Regions from separate parts of the Neopoerus faecalis genome, predicted to be linked through region 2. Evidence: riboswitches for the same ligand, from Rfam matches in the RefSeq annotation. Region 2 holds a riboswitch; each other region holds the start of a gene.
The links. A riboswitch is a leader RNA that binds a small molecule or an ion and turns the genes downstream of it on or off. The one in region 2 is predicted to bind lysine.

Region 1 (3,274 bases), on a different contig from region 2:
CGCACAAAAGGCCGATAAAACAGCCGATGGCCGTGGCCGCCAGTGCCAAAATCAGGGTATTCTTGATGCCGTTCAGGTACATGGGGCGGTATTTTCCCCACAGCAGGGCCATATCCTGTCCCAGCTTCACCAGTTTATCCATGGCAAACTCTCCAAATCATACAGATTGCTCCGTGAGCACAGATTTTTTCGCGCTTTGCGCGAAGCCGCTCCGTTGGGTTCCCTGGCAGCGCGGACGCCGCCGGGTGCCGTTTTAAATAGATGGGGGCCCATCGGGCCCCCATCCGAATTTGCTTAGACCTCGGGCTGGATGGAAATGGCCTCGTCCATCAAGGCATTGAAATCGTCCTCCGTCATGGTGGAGAGCACGGAGTTGATAGCCTCGGTCAGTTCAGTGTTGCCCTTCTGGACAGAGATGCCGATGTTCACGTTCTCGGCCCGCTCCTCCTCAGAGGCGAACTGGAAGTCACCGTCTGTGCCGGAGAAGTTCAAAATCTCCAGATTATCGTCCTTGGCAACAGCGGCCATGGCGGTGGGCATATCGGTGCAGACATAGTCCACAGTGCCGGTCTGGAGCTGCATGATCATCGCGGGAGCGCTGTCGGCAGGCGCCAGCAGATTGGTGTTTTCGATCTGGGGCAGGCAGGAGTCATACCAGATGGTACCGAACTGGGATGTGCAGGTACCGCCGGCCAGATCGGCAATAGAGGTGGCATTGGCGTACTGGCTGTCCTTGGTGGTCAGCACCACGATAGTAGCATAGTAGTAGGGACCAGCCATGTCCACCTCGGCCATCCGCTCGGCAGTCATGGACTGACCGGCGATGTTGGCGTCCATGGAACCGGCCTGAATGGCGGGGCACAGGGAATCCCATGCGGAAGAAACGATCTCCAGCTCCCAGCCGTTGGCCTCGGCGATCTTCTTGGCGATCATCACGTCATAGCCGTTGGCATACGCGCCGGGAACGTTGGAAATGGGGACCGCGCCGTTGGAATCGTCCATCTGCGTCCAGTTATAGGGGGCATAGGCGCACTCCATGCCGACGGTGAACACACCGTCCTCGCCCACGCCGCCGGAAGCGGTGGTATCGGCGGGGATCTCCGTCTCAGCGGGGGTGCTGTCGGCAGAATCGGTGCCGGTGCTGCTGTTGCTGCCGCCGCAGGCGGTGAGGGCCAGCGCCATGGTCAGGGCCAGAATCGCGCTCATCCATCTTCTTCTCATAATTGTCTCCTTCTTGTCCGGCGCTTCTGTTCCCCGCCGGCTGGGAAATGTAAAAAAATGAACCGCTTTGTCAAGCGGTCCATGGAATATACGGAAAACCGGCCCTGAAAAACGGGCCTCTCCGAACAGCCAATGATAGCGCTTCACAAAAAACTTGTGACAGTCCGGCAGATGTTCTCTGCCGACCCAGCACCCGGACAACAGGCATCGTCCAAGCACTTCGGCGGTGGCCCCTTTCCCTTCCCCGGCTGCTCTGGCCTTGCGGGAGGTACTGATGAATACCGCGCCTCTATCAAGCGATTCAATTTTGACTGCATTGTAGCGCGGCTTTTTCGTCTTGTCAACTCTTTTTCCGCATTTTGGATAAATTTGCACACATTGGCATAGGCATTCATATTTTTAGCCGCCATTATCGTGCAAATCGGCGGAAATATCTGTGTTTTCTCCCCCATCAACTGCCCCCTTGTCTTTTTTCGCCGGGAACCTTATAATATCAGTAACTCGAACCACCGCCGCGCCCGCGGCGAAAGGAGCATCCCATGAATGTCATCGTCATCGGCGGCGGCGCCTCCGGCCTCATGGCCGCCCTGACCGCCGCCCGAAACGGCCATGCCGTTACGCTGCTGGAGCGGCAGTCCCGGGTGGGACGCAAGCTGCTCTCCACCGGCAACGGCCGCTGCAACCTTACAAATCTCCACGTTGCCCCGGTACATTACCACGGGCTTTCCCCGGACTTCGTCCGCCCCGCGCTGGACGCCTTTGATACGGAGGCCGCGCTGGCGTTCTTTCACGGGCTGGGGCTTCTGACGGTGGCAGAGGACAGCGGCCGGGTCTACCCCTATTCCGATCAGGCCGGCAGTGTGCTGGACGTTCTGCGCTTTGCTGCCGATGCTGCCGGGGTCATTACCCGCACGGGCTTTGAGGTGGAGCAGCTACGCAGAACAAAGCACGGCTTTGCCGTGTCCTCTGCCGAGGAAACGCTGGCAGCGGACCGGGTCATCGTCTGCTGCGGCGGCATGGCCGGGGGCAAGCTGGGCGGCACCCGCAGCGGGTATCTCCTTTTGCAGTCCATGGGCCACAATATGACAAAGCTCTATCCCGCGCTGGTACAGGTCAAGACCGACACCACCTATGTCAAGGCCCTCAAGGGCGTCCGGGCCACCGGAGAGCTGACCCTCTGCCGGGGCCGGGACACCGTGGCCGAGAGCCGGGGCGAGGTGCAGTTCACGGAGTTTGGCGTCAGCGGCCCCGCCGTATTTGACCTTTCCCGCTCTGCCGCTGTGGAAAAGCCGCCCTTAACGCTCCACATTGACCTCCTGCCCCGGCTGTCCGCGGCGGACACGGAGGCGCTGCTGCGGCAGCGGGCCGCGCTCATGCCGGAGCTGACCACGGAAAATCTGCTGGCCGGAATGCTCCACAACCGCCTTGGGCGCACACTGCTGCGCTACGCCGGCTTTGGACTGACGGAGCCGGTCGCCGCTCTCGGTGCAGCGGAGCGGCAGCGCATTGCGGAGGCCATCCACGATTTTGCCCTGCCTGTTACCGGCGTTCTCGGCTTTGACGGGGCGCAGGTCACGGCCGGAGGCGTCCGCACGGACGAATTTGATCCGGAGACGCTGCAAAGCCGCCTGGTCCCCGGTCTCTACGCCGCCGGCGAGGTCCTTGATATTGACGGGGACTGCGGCGGCTACAACCTCCAATGGGCGTGGTCCAGCGGACATCTGGCCGGACAGCTTCGGCCCTGATCACAGAAAATAATTTTCGGAAGAAACCGTAAGGAGCAGCTATGAAACAGGAATTTATCCAGGTGGGCCGCATCGTCAACGCCCACGGCATCCGGGGTGAGGTGCGGGTGCAGCCCCGGCGGGTCTCCCCCGCGCTTCTCACCCGCTGCAAGACCTTTTACATTGACGGACAGGCCGTTGTCCCCACCGCCAATCATGTCCACAAGGACATGGTGCTGCTGAAGCTCCCCGGCGTGGACGATATGAACGCCGCACTGACCTATAAAGGAAAGCCGCTTTCTATCCGCCGCAGTGACATTACCCTGCCC
Region 2 (3,274 bases):
CACGCCCCGACGATTTACCACCGGGCGGCGGTTGCGCTGGGAACAGTCCCGGCGGAAACGCTGGTATTTGAGGATTCCCTCTATGCGATGCAAACCGCCAAGGCGGCGGGCTACAGGACCGTGGGTGTTTATGACGGACAGGGCGAGCCGGATCAGGCGGGGCTGCGGCAGGCGGCGGAGGTCTATCTGACAGAGTTGGCCGCTTTCCCGGCGTATTGGCCCGCACTCAATAACTGTAACTAAATCAAAAGTTGGTACCATCAGTTGATAAGGGCAAACACGGTTTTTCGGAACTGAAACAACATCCAGCTTCGTTTTCCTCATTGCCGGGCGGCAGCCCGGCTGCTTCGTCAGCCTCGCTGAGCCGCCGTTTCCGATCCCGAAAAACTCCGAAGGACCTTCCAGCGAGCAAAAATGGGCGCTGATGCGGAAGCGGACGAAGGCTTGCTGGCGCAAGCCAAGGACAATGACAAAATCAGCGGCTATTTAGGCCGCTGGAAAGCATATTTGCCCTTATCAATTGATGATAGGGACTTACCCTATGTTCAGGCGGTACATGGGGGGCACCACCTTGTATTGCGTTGTAAAACCGTGCTGTAAAAAGAAAGGAAGTATTTAGATGAAAACAGCGTTGACCATTGCCGGAAGCGATTCCAGCGGAGGCGCCGGGATTCAGGCGGATATCAAGACCATGATGGCGAACGGCGTTTATGCCATGAGTGCTGTTACGGCCCTGACCGCCCAGAATACTACCGGCGTCACAGATATTTTGGAGTCCACACCCTATTTTTTGGGTGAGCAGCTGGACGCTGTTTTTACTGATATTTTCCCGGACGCCGTGAAGATCGGCATGGTCTCCTCTGCGGAGCTCATCACAGTGATCGCGGAGAAGCTGAAGCAGTACGGCGCAAAGCATATCGTGGTGGACCCGGTGATGGTGGCCACCTCCGGGGCAAAGCTCCTGCGGTCGGATGCCATGGAAGCACTGGCCAGGCTGCTGCCTATGGCAGAGGTGCTGACCCCCAATATTCCAGAGGCGGAAATCCTCTCTGGACTGTCCATCACGGACGCAACAGGCATGGAGACCGCCGCAAAGAGCATCAGTGAGCGGTACGGCTGCGCCGTACTGTGCAAGGGCGGCCATCAGATCAATGACGCCGATGATCTGCTGTGGCGTCATGGTGTGGGAAAATGGTTTCGGGGCAAGCGCATCAATAATCCCAATACCCATGGTACCGGCTGCACCCTCTCCAGCGCCATTGCCTCCAATCTGGCCAAGGGCTATGGACTGGATGAGGCCGTGGAGCGGGCCAAGGCGTACATCTCCGGGGCGCTGGCGGCTATGCTGGACTTGGGGCACGGCTCCGGCCCCATGAATCATGCGTTTGAGCTGCAGGGAGAGTTTATGAAGTGACTTTCCCGTAATTGCAGCGGCCTAATACCGTAGTGTGTCCGACAATAGCGGCTTGACCTTGCCGGGGACGGAAACTGAACGTAAAAAATCGGAAGATTACCTTCGGCAGAACGCCTTCCGAGATATAGCTTGGAAAATGAAAAAGTGAGAGAACACCCCGGTACGGTCAGCCGTACCGGGGTGTTTTCCAAGAAAAGGTAGCTGCGGCCTGATTTTTTTTGTGGTAAACGCTTAAATTGAGGAAATAGCGCGAAAACACTTGTAATTACTGGAAGAACGTGGTATCTTAACAGAAATTGAACGAGGATAGAGGCGCGGCGCGCAAGAGTACCCCCGGAGCCAAGGACAGGCATCCGCCGGAGGGAAAGGGCAAGCCGCCGAAGGGTCGTTGCTTTGCCTGAGGGGCGATCACCTGGGCCGTCGGAGAATATCCGCCGGACTGCCACATTTGTGGAGCGCTATCAGACCACCGTTTCGCCGCAGCCATTGGGTCTTGCGGAAAAAACAGGTGTTCCGGCTATGATCTCCACGGGGATCATAGCTTTTTTGTTATCCTTTTTCAATTCAATTTCGGTCAAAAGAGAAAGGATGACCAAGATGGAAAACAAGAGAATCGTAAGACCGTGGCAGGCGGCATGGATGCTGCTTGTCGGCATCGCCGTGATCATTGCGGGGCTGCTGGTGATGAAGCTGAACAACCGCATCGTTTTGGCATTGGACGGTGTGATCATGTGCCTGATGGCATGGTGCTTCGGCATCCCCTATGCGGAGCTGCAGCAGGGCATCAAGGAAACGGTGTCCTCCATGATCGTGGCAATTCTAATTTTGCTGTCCGTAGGCGTTTTAGTGGGTGTGTGGATGGCCAGCGGCACGGTGCCGGTGATGATTTACTACGGTATGAAGGTTTTGACGCCGGGCCTGTTTTTGCCGGTGGTGTGCATTCTCTGTACGCTGATGTCCACCATGGCAGGCACCTCCTGGGGTACGCTGGCTACTGTGGGCGTGGCCTGCATGGGTGTGGCACAGGGCTTGGGTGTGCCGCTGCCGGCGGCTGCCGGCGCGGTATGCACCGGCGCCTTCTTCGGCGATAAGATTTCCCCCCTGTCCGATTCCCCGGTCATTACCGCCACAGTCTGTGAGGTGCCGCTGATGGAGGGCATCCGCCACGCGCTCATCTCCACCGGCCCGGCCTATCTCATTTCTTTAGTGTTCTTCTTCCTCTACGGTCTGCGGTTTGCCGGCGGCACGGTGGGCGGTCAGGTGTATGAGGATATCCTCGCTACCGTCTCCGCCGAGTTCTGGCTCAGCCCGGTGCTGCTGCTGCCTGTGGCGGTGGTTGTGGCGCTGATCTTGCTGAAGAAGCCCACCATTCCCACGTTTGTAGCAGGCATCGCTGTGGGCGCCGTGCTGGCGATGGTATTTCAGGGCGAGAGCCTGAAGGACATCCTGACGGTGATGTACAGCGGCTTTTCCGTGGAGTCCGGCTCCGATGTGGTAAACTCCATGCTGAACCGGGGCGGCTTTACCTCCATGCTCTCTACCATCGGTCTGCTCATCGCCGCCGGTATCTTCGGCGCGCCGCTGCGTACCGCCGGTGTGGTGGATGTGCTGCTGGCCTTTGTGCGCCGGGTGGCAAAGAGCTCCCGCACCATGTCCCTCGGCGTGCTGCTTCTGCACGCGGTGTTCTTTACCATCACTGGCGCGTACTATGTCTCCTATCCGGTGGTGGGCGGCATGGTGAAGGACCTTTATCCGGAGTATGGTCTGGACCGTAAGAACCTGATGCGTACCCTGCTGGATACCGGCACGGGCCTTGCGCCGCTGGTGTCATGGTCCACCACTGGGTCCTATACGGCCACA
Region 3 (3,274 bases), on a different contig from region 2:
TTTGATTGCCCTTGGAAATACGCCTATCGTAAGCTGGCCTTATTGAATCGGCTCACGGGAAAGGGCCCTTTTCCGTTCGATACTGCGGAGGGCAAACAGCACGCCCAGCATCAGGGCAAGGCTCACCGCCCATGTGATATACACATTCTGCACAAAACCCGCCACGATGAAGCCCACCACGCAGACACACGCCACCGTCAGCACATAGGGAAGCTGTGTGGCCACATGGTCAAGGTGATTGCACTGCGCGCCCGCAGAGGCCATGATGGAAGTATCGGAAATGGGAGAGCAGTGGTCGCCCATCACGGCACCGGCACAGCAGGCGGAAATACCGATAATAAGCAGCTCGCTGGAGGCAGGGAAAATCGCCGTGACTATGGGAATGAGAATGCCGAAGGTCCCCCATGAGGTGCCGGAGGCAAAGGCCAGCACACAGGCCACGAGGAAAATCACAGCCGGCAGCATGGAGTACAGCGCGGAGGCCGCGCCCTCCATTAGATCGTGGACATAAACGCTGGCGCCCAGTGACGTAATAGTAGCTTTCAGAGAAACTGCCAGCGTCAGAATCAGGATGGGAGAGATCATGGCGTTGAAGCCCTTGGGAATGCAGTCCATAGCGTCCTTAAACGTAATGACCCGCCGAAGCAGCAGATAAATTACCGTAAACAGCAGCGCAATAATGCCGCCCCATGGCAGGCCGATAAAAGCATCCGTATTGCCGAAGGCGCCGATGAAATCCCCGGCGCAGTCCGTACCGCCCCATGCGTCCACGCCGAAGAAGCCGCCCACATAGATCATGCCCACCGTGCAGCAGATGATCAGCACCGCCACAGGGAGCAGCAGGTCGATGACTCTCCCCTTGGGGTTGATCTTTTCATCCTCCTCAGACTTCAGCGCCCCCAGCTCACCGGTCTCCCGGGCGAGGCGCTCAAAGTCCTTCATGGGGCCGTAATCAAACTGCATCATGGAAAGGCCGATGATAAACACAAACGTCAGCAGGGAATAGAGATTATAGGGGATGGCCTTGATGAAAAGCTGGATGCCGCTGATGCCGGTATCTAAGCCCTCCGCCGTGGAGGAAACCGCCGCCGCCCATGAGGAAATGGGGGCAATCATGCACACCGGCGCGGCGGTCGCGTCAATGAGATAGGCCAGCTTAGGACGGGAAATGCGATGACTGTCCGTCACCGGGCGCATGACCGTGCCGACGGTGAGGCAGTTGAAGTAATCGTCAATGAAGATGAGGATACCCAGCACAAAGGTGGCAAGGGACGCGCCCACCTTTGTCTTGATGTTCTTCGAGGCCCAGCGGCCAAAGGCGGCGGAGCCGCCGGCAGCGTTCACCAATGCTACGATGATGCCCAGCAGCACCAAAAACAGGAAAATGCCGGCGTTGTCGGAAATTGCGGCCACCAAGCCATCGTTGACGATCATATCCAGCGCTCCGATGGGGGAAAAGCCCTTTGCGAACAGCGCCCCCACCACAATACCGATAAAGAGGGAGCTGTAGGCCTCCTTGGTAATAAGCGCCAGCGTGATAGCGATCACCGGCGGCAGCAGCGCCCAGACCGTACCGTACAGGCTGCCGGCAGCGGCCTCCTCACCGGCAGCCAGCACCGGGACGCCCAGCAGAGCGGCGGCCAATGCGGCCAGCAGTGCTGCGCGCAGGACAGAATGCTTCTTCATGGAATTTCTCCTTTCGTTTTCCGCTTCCAATATGGCGGAGCATGAAAAAATGGGGGCATGACGCACGCCATGCCCCCATTTGAGACCTCAACTTCAAATAGACCACAACAGCGCTCCGCCCGCCTCCGGGCGACAGTCTGCCAGATCTTCTCCGACAGCCCAGATACCGGTCCATCAGGCAAACAGACCGGTTCTTCGGCGGCTGACCCTTTTTCCGTCCTCCGTTGCCTGTCTCCCGGACGGATACTCTTATCAGCCGCGCCTCTATCATGCCTTATTCACTTGGTTCTGCTCTCATTATAGGGCATTTTTGCCCCTTGTCAACGCCTTTTCCGCAGAATTTTCCCATTTCCCGGCAAAATACGGAGTGCCGGACATCTGGCGCTCCGTATTTGCATAGTTCTTCTGTTTCTGCGGGACGGACGCTCAATAGCTGCCGAGGTCGGCGGACTTGTCACCTGTGACGCTGACGCCGAACTCATAATCGTTGCCAGGCAGAATGGCGTTGAGGATCACGCCGCACAGCGCCGCAATGGCAAGGCCGGACAGCGTTACCGCCGCGCCGCCCACGGTGAAGGTCACACCACCCACGGAGCTGAAGCCAAGGCCGCTGACAAACATCACCGCCGCAATAATAAGGTTGCGAGACTTGGTGAGATCCACCTGATTTTCCACAATGTTGCGGACGCCCACAGCGGAGATCATGCCATAGAGGATGAAGCTGACGCCGCCCACGATGGCGGAGGGAATGGAGTTCACCAGCGCGTCAAACTTGGGAGAGAAGCTGAGAATGATGGCGTAGATGGCCGCCAGCCGGATGACCCGGGGATCGTAGACCTTGGAAAGCGCCAGTACGCCGGTATTCTCACCGTAGGTGGTGTTGGCAGGGCCGCCGAACAGGCCCGCAAAGGCCGTTGCCAGACCATCGCCCATCAGGGTGCGGTGCAGACCGGGGTCCTCGATGAAGTTATTGCCGGTGGTGGAGGAAATGGCGGAGATGTCGCCGATGTGCTCCATCATGGCGGCAATGGCGATGGGTGCCATCACTAAAATGGCGGAAATATCAAACTTTGCAAGGATGAACTTCTGGAGGCCCACCAGATGCGCCTCGCTGACAGCGGTAAAATTCACCAGCGGCTGCATGACGCCGTTGGCGTCCGGCAGCTCCGCGCCGCAGAACGTGGCGATGACCGCCACAAGATAGCTGCCGACCACACCCAGCAGAATGGGGATAATCTTCACCATGCCCTTGCCCCAGATGTTGGCAACCACGATGATGGCCATGGCCACCAATGCCAGCCACCAGCAGGTCTGGGCGTTGGTAATGGCGGAGCCGGAGAGGTTCAATCCGATCATGATGATCATGGGGCCGGTAACGATGGGAGGGAAATAGCGCATAACGGTCTTGGCACCCAGAACCTTGAAAAGCAGCGCCAGCACCAGATACAAAAGGCCCGCAATAACGATGCCGCCCAGCGCGTAGGCCAGCTTCAGCTCCGGGTCAAAACCCTCGTAGGCCGGCATGGAGGCCACTGTGGAAAAGCCGCCGAGATAGGCAAACGAGGACCCGAGGAACGCGGGAACCTTG

Region 1: it holds a riboswitch for lysine, as region 2 does, so the genes downstream of both, PY311_RS08650 (transporter substrate-binding domain-containing protein) here and nhaC (Na+/H+ antiporter NhaC) in region 2, are expected to answer to the same signal.
Region 3: it holds a riboswitch for lysine, as region 2 does, so the genes downstream of both, PY311_RS06845 (Na+/H+ antiporter NhaC family protein) here and nhaC (Na+/H+ antiporter NhaC) in region 2, are expected to answer to the same signal.

The regions. Positions count from the first base shown of each region.
Region 1 is NZ_JARFXX010000006.1:103,408-106,681, reverse strand. Features, by position in the region: gene PY311_RS08655 (amino acid ABC transporter permease) at 1-142, opposite strand, end outside; gene PY311_RS08650 (transporter substrate-binding domain-containing protein) at 295-1,221, opposite strand; lysine riboswitch at 1,350-1,521, opposite strand; gene PY311_RS08645 (BaiN/RdsA family NAD(P)/FAD-dependent oxidoreductase) at 1,761-2,966, shown strand; gene rimM (ribosome maturation factor RimM) at 3,008-3,274, shown strand, end outside.
Region 2 is NZ_JARFXX010000001.1:83,193-86,466, reverse strand. Features, by position in the region: gene PY311_RS00410 (HAD family hydrolase) at 1-243, shown strand, start outside; gene PY311_RS00405 (hypothetical protein) at 415-600, shown strand; gene thiD (bifunctional hydroxymethylpyrimidine kinase/phosphomethylpyrimidine kinase) at 620-1,414, shown strand; lysine riboswitch at 1,714-1,883, shown strand; gene nhaC (Na+/H+ antiporter NhaC) at 2,012-3,274, shown strand, end outside.
Region 3 is NZ_JARFXX010000004.1:205,341-208,614, reverse strand. Features, by position in the region: gene PY311_RS06845 (Na+/H+ antiporter NhaC family protein) at 40-1,686, opposite strand; lysine riboswitch at 1,787-1,961, opposite strand; gene PY311_RS06840 (uracil-xanthine permease family protein) at 2,113-3,274, opposite strand, start outside.